Regions from separate parts of the Exiguobacterium sp. s130 genome, predicted to be linked through region 1. Evidence: predicted binding sites of a transcription regulator. Region 1 holds the regulator's gene; the other holds the start of a gene.
The links. The regulator Rex, encoded in region 1, represses fermentation and respiration genes when NADH is low (regulators of the CRP and FNR family bind a similar motif). The targets are predictions, from matches to a motif close to TTGTGAAATATTTCACAA.
Positions count from the first base shown of each region.

Region 2: the regulator Rex is predicted to act here: its motif matches at 2,030-2,047, upstream of pflB (formate C-acetyltransferase).

Region 1 is NZ_JACSNI010000001.1:8,762-11,941, forward strand. Features, by position in the region: gene HZS85_RS00080 (ATP-binding cassette domain-containing protein) at 1-980, opposite strand, end outside; gene HZS85_RS00085 (redox-sensing transcriptional repressor Rex) at 1,148-1,807, shown strand; gene HZS85_RS00090 (twin-arginine translocase TatA/TatE family subunit) at 1,807-2,004, shown strand; gene tatC (twin-arginine translocase subunit TatC) at 2,012-2,791, shown strand; tRNA gene HZS85_RS00100 (tRNA-Ala) at 2,896-2,971, shown strand.
Region 2 is NZ_JACSNI010000005.1:165,735-168,914, forward strand. Features, by position in the region: gene pflB (formate C-acetyltransferase) at 1-1,943, opposite strand, end outside; gene HZS85_RS13380 (hypothetical protein) at 2,283-2,711, shown strand; gene HZS85_RS13385 (DEAD/DEAH box helicase) at 2,740-3,180, shown strand, end outside.

The sequences.
Region 1 (3,180 bases):
CCGCTCTGTTTTTCGATTGGGAAGGAGAGGACCGTACTGCGTTCATCTCCATCTGGTCGGTCGAGCCGGTCCACCTTCTCGAGCCGTTTTCGAACGCTTTGAGCACGCTTTGTCGTTGTCGCCCGAGCGATGTTTCGTTGAATGAAATCCTGCATCTTCGCGATTTCTTCTTGCTGCTGTTCGAACTGTTTCATTTCTTGATCGTACAATGCCGCTTTTTGCTCGAGGTACTTCGTATAGTTCCCCGTGAACTTACGACAGACATTACGAGAGAGCTCATAGACGACATTGACGACTTGATCGAGGAAGTACCGATCGTGCGAGACGATCAGAACGGCACCACGATAACCACCGAGGTAACTTTCAAGCCAAGCGAGCGTATCGATATCCAGATGGTTCGTCGGTTCATCGAGAATGAGAAGCTCTGGTGCTTGCAGGAGCATCTTCGCTAAGGCGAGCCGTGTCCGTTGACCTCCGGACAATGTCTGGATCCGGCGTGAGTAATCGTCTGGATAAAAGCGCATGCCGTGCAGGACGGAGCGAATATTCGCTTCGAACTGATAACCACCTGCTTCTGAGAAGTCATGTTGTGCTTGATCGTACGTCTTCAGAAGTCGATCGTAAGCGACCGGGTCGTTCAAGATGTGCTCCATGCCCATCTCGATTTCCATCCGGCGCAGTGTCCGTTCTTGTTCTTGCAGATGTTCAAAGACGGTCAGCATCTCGTTCCAGATCGTCTCATTCGATTCGAGACCACTGTCTTGCGCGAGATAGCCGATTTTGACATCTTTACCTTTCATGATATCGCCCGAGTCATGACTGAGTTCACCAGCGATGATTTTGAGCAAGGTTGATTTACCGGCACCATTTCGACCGACGAGCGCAATTCGGTCGCGCTCTTGTACTTCCAATTTGATATTTTCTAAAATCGGCTCGACGCCGAATGATTTCGAGAGTTGGTTGACTTGTAAGAGTATCATTTCCATCCATCCTTCCACCCTTTAGTCTATCACGAACAAAAGCGCGAGGTCCTGCGGAATATATTATTTGTGACTCTATGTGAAGTGGTTTACAATCAAGGAGAGTAGAAAGCTTTTTGCAAAGATTTGGGTGCCACGATGGATGTGGCCGAAGGGGGAACTGCAGGATGAATGGATCAGACACAAAAATTCCACAAGCGACAGCAAAACGGTTGCCGCTATATTATCGCTTCATCCAAAGTTTATACAATTCAGGCAAGCTCCGCGTCTCTTCTGCTGAGTTAAGCGAGGCGGTGAAGGTTGATTCAGCAACGATTCGTCGCGATTTTTCCTACTTTGGGGCACTAGGGAAGAAGGGGTATGGATATAACGTTCAACATCTCTTAACGTTTTTCCGCAAAACCTTGAATCAAGATGAGGTGACGAATGTTGCCTTAATCGGGGTCGGTCATCTCGGAACAGCGTTTGCAAATTATAACTTTTTAAAGAATAATAGTACTCGGATAGTCGTTGCGTTTGATGCGGACGAAGAGAAGGTCGGAACAACGACGCATGACGTTCCAATCTATCATGTTTCGGACATGAAAGAACAAATCGAAGCGAATCAGGTCGATGTCGCCATCTTGACGGTTCCATCCCAGTTCGCACAGTCAGTAGCGGATGAGTTAGTCGAGTATGGTGTGACAGGCATTCTGAACTTTACGCCTGCACGGTTGAACGTGCCAGCGAGCGTTCGGGTTCATCACATCGATTTATCGATCGAGTTGCAGTCGTTAGTTTATTTCATGAAGCATTATTCGCAATCAGCTGAAGGAGTGAAATTATAATGGAAAACCTTATCCCGCTCACGTTAGGTATCGGACCTGCGAGTATCGGATTAATTGCTGTCGTCGCGTTGATCATCTTCGGACCGAAGAAGTTGCCGGAATTCGGTCGTGCTGCCGGTCAAACATTGAAAGAGTTCAAGAATGCCACGAACGGCATCATGGACGACGATAAAAAGGACGAACCGAAAGAGAAGTGATTGAATCATGACGGTTGATCAAGAACAAAGCATGACGTCGCACCTAGACGAACTGCGTAAGCGGATTGTCTGGTCGCTCCTCATCGTCGTCGTCCTGTTCGCTGTCGCATTTCCGCTCGTTCGACCGCTCGTCCGTTTTCTGCAAGCGGACTTAAAAGAGCTCGGTATCGGATTAAATGCCTTCAACGTCGCCGATCCTTTAATGTTGTATTTGAATCTTGCGTTCATCATCGCGCTGATTTTAGCGTCACCGTTCTGGATGTATCAACTGTGGGCATTTGTCCGACCAGGGCTTTATGAAAAGGAACAAAAAGCAACACTGACGTATATTCCAGTCATCTTCTTTCTATTTTTGGCTGGTGTAGCCTTCTCGTATTTCTGGTTGCTTCCCTTCTTGCTCGAAGTCTCAACGGATCTCGGGAAAGAATTGGGGATCGAGCAAGTCATCGGGGTCGAAAACTACTTCAGTTTCTTGATCCGGTTGACGATGCCGTTTGGTCTTCTCTTCCAATTGCCGGTCGTGACGATGTTCCTGACACGTCTTGGTCTTGTGACGCCATATTTCATGCGAAAGAATCGAAAATATGCGTATTTCGCGCTGTTCGTCGTTGCGGCATTGATCGCACCGCCGGACGTGACGTCACACTTGATGATCTCAGTGCCGTTGTTCGTTCTCTATGAAATCAGTATCTTGATTTCCGCGCGGACGTATAAAAAGGTCTTGATCCTCGAGCAACAGGCAGAGCTTGAACGACAGGCGGATTTGATGCGTGAATTGAATAAATGAATCGTGAATTCCTTCCAGCCATTTCGGGAGGAATTCTTTTTTATGAAAGCGTTATGTTTATATTGATAAAGCAGTTAGCGATGCGTATACTGAAGATAATTCATGGGGGCTTAGCTCAGCTGGGAGAGCGTTTGGCTGGCAGCCAAAAGGTCGTCGGTTCGATCCCGATAGTCTCCACCAAGTTCATACGTTCAACTCCTCGAGTGCTCGAGGAGTTTTTTTATGTTCCCAGTTAAATTCCTTCCAAATATAAAATGTCACCAAAAAGAAAAAAATTAAAAAAATAGACAAATATAAATTGTTTATTTCCATTAACTTCATTAAACTAAAAATACAGAATTTTCGTTAAACTGTTTTATTAGTATTACTACTATGGTTTTACAGAAAAG
Region 2 (3,180 bases), on a different contig from region 1:
TATGGTAGTTTCCCGACAGATGTCAGAGCAGCGACAGCACCACGGGTATCACGTCCATGCATCGGGTTAGCACCCGGTGCAAATGGTTCACCCGCACGGCGTCCATCGGGTGTATTTCCTGTCTTCTTACCATAGACAACGTTTGAAGTAATCGTCAGGACAGACTGTGTCGGGAGCGCATTTCGATACGTTGGATGTTTACGGATTTTCTCCATGAACAATGTCACGAGATCAACAGCCATCTGATCGACCCGTTCATCGTTATTCCCGAACTTTGGAAACTCACCTTCGATCTTGAAATCAACTGCAATCCCATCCGCATCTCGGATCGGGCGGACTGTTGCATAACGAATAGCGGATAGACTGTCGGCGACGACCGATAAACCAGCGATGCCGCATGCCATCGTCCGTAAGATTTCCGGATCGTGTAAAGCCATTTCAATCCGTTCGTAACTGTACTTATCATGCATGTAGTGGATGACATTCAGTGTGTTGACGTACAGTTCTGCGAGCCAATCGAGTTGACGATCGTAAGCCGCCATGACTGTCTCGTAATCGAGTACTTCATCGAGCATCAATGGTGTGACTGGGGCGACTTGAATTTTGAGCTTCTCGTCCATTCCGCCATTGATTGTATAAAGTAATGCTTTTGCAAGGTTTGCTCGAGCACCGAAGAACTGCATCTGTTTCCCGATCCGCATCGCGGAGACACAACAAGCGATGCCGTAATCATCCCCATAAACCGGCAACATCAAATCATCGTTCTCATACTGAATCGAGCTTGATATGATCGACATCTTCGCGCAGAATTCCTTGAATCCGCGTGGAAGCTGAGTGGACCAGAGAACAGTTAGATTTGGTTCAGGTGCCGGACCGAGTGTCGAGAGCGTATGCAGGAACCGGAATGAACTTTTCGTGACATTTGATCGACCATCTTCACTCATCCCGCCAATCGATTCCGTTACCCACGTCGGGTCGCCAGAGAAGAGATCGTTATAGTCCGGTGTTCGTAAGAATTTGACGATCCGAAGTTTCATGACAAAATGATCGACGAGCTCTTGTGCTGTTTCTTCCGTCAAGCGGCCGGTCGCAAGATCACGTTCGACATAAATATCGAGGAACGTCGAGACTCGACCGAGTGACATAGCTGCACCATTTTGTTCTTTGATCGCAGCAAGATAAGCAAGATAGACCCACTGGAATGCTTCTTGTGCTGTTTCTGCAGGGCGGGAGAGATCAAAACCATAGCGAGTTCCAAGCTCGGTCAATTCCGTTAATGCGCGCAATTGTTCATTCATCTCTTCGCGGTCGCGGATCATCGATTCAGAGAGGAAGCCGCCACGTGCCTTCAAGTCTCGCTTACGTTCTTCAATCAAGCGTGCTGTTCCGTACAAAGCGACACGACGATAGTCGCCAATGATCCGCCCACGTCCATAGGCGTCTGGTAATCCTGTGATGATACCGGCTTTACGTGCAGCGCGCATCTCAGGGGTATAGGCATCGAAAACCCCTTGGTTATGTGTCTTCCGGTACTCGCTGAAAATTTTCGTGACGGTCTCGTCTGCTTCAAAGCCATACGCAGCTAAGGCATCATTCACCATCCGAATCCCGCCGTTCGGATGAATTGAACGTTTGAACGGTTCATCTGTCTGTAAGCCGACGATTTTTTCAAGAGAGGGATCAAGATACCCTGCATCATGCGAGAGAATCGTTGATGGTGTCTTGGCATCGACGGCATACACACCACCACGTTGTCGTTCTTCATTCGTCAACTGTAGAATTTGTTGCCAAAGCCGTTGCGTCGCTTGCGTCGGACCGACTAAAAAGTGATCATCACCTGTATATTCCGTGCGATTGAGCCGGATGAAGTCTGCAACATCGATTGTCTTGATCCATTCGCCAGACGTAAAGTTTGTCCAGGCACTCGTTTTTTCTAATAACATGGATACCACTCCTTTAAAATTGAGCTAATGATCAGTTCCTTATGTGAATAGTGTAACAAAAGGAGATAGAGATTCCCTTTACGTTCATGTGAATAATTTAACAAGTGAACAAACGTTGATATGAGGGGTTTTCTTTATTTCTGTACTTATGAAAGAGTGAAGATTAAAAAACAGTTGAAGTCTGGTAAATCAAGATTTTCACGAAACTGTATGAGCTGATTTGAAAAAGATCCACTAGCACAGTTGAAACTGTGAGGAATGTCACGTTACGGTATCTTGTGTTTTTAGGACGTATCGTTGACAATGAAAAAGGGAATATAGAACGTGGAGGTGTGCCAAATGGAGTATGTGTCATTAACGCAACAAGGAGATTATCAGTCGGGAGACTGGGTCTCGCTGAAAATCGGATCGGAAGGTTCGACGCGAACTGGGATGATCACAGAATTTGAAGGTGATGGATTCTGGATTCGGTTTGAAGATGATTTTGATTATGAAGACTTTATCGGCTATGATGAATCGTACTGGATTGCGCTTGTTCGCCGTCCCGTGGACGTAAAAGCGATGTATGCGAGTCTTGCCGTGTATCCGGCACTCGCTGCAGAATTACAGGATCGTGTCATCCAAGGCTTCGAGATTTTAAAGGAAGAAGCCGGTGAAGAAGAAGTCCGGTTCCACATCCGATTGCTCGACGCAGGAAATGAATATACACAGACATTACGGGGATACCGTGATGCATCAGGAGATCATGTCGAATACGTAACGGCATGATGGAATTAAGAGAGTAGGAGAAATCGTTATGAAATTTACAAAACCATTTTTACAGGAAGCATGGGAACGGGCGCGCTTTACAGAGTTGATGCCTGTTCAAGAACAAGCGATTCCGTTGTTGCGCGAAGGAAAAGATGTCCTAGCTGAAGCGCCGACAGGTACAGGGAAGACGCTTGCTTATGTCATTCCAGCTTTAGAAAAGATTGAAGTGGAAGAGCCACACGTGCAAGTCGTCATCACGGCACCAACACGGGAACTCGTCATGCAAATTCATCAAGTCATTCAATTATTTGCTCAAGGAAGTGGTATCAAATCCGGTGCATTCATTGGTGGTGTTGAATTAAAGCGACAATATGAACGATTGAAGAAAAAGCCGCAAATCATCGTCGGAACACCGGGACGTCTCGTCGAGTTGATTGATTCGAAGAAGCTGAAGATGCATAAGGTGAAATTGATCGTTTTAGATGAA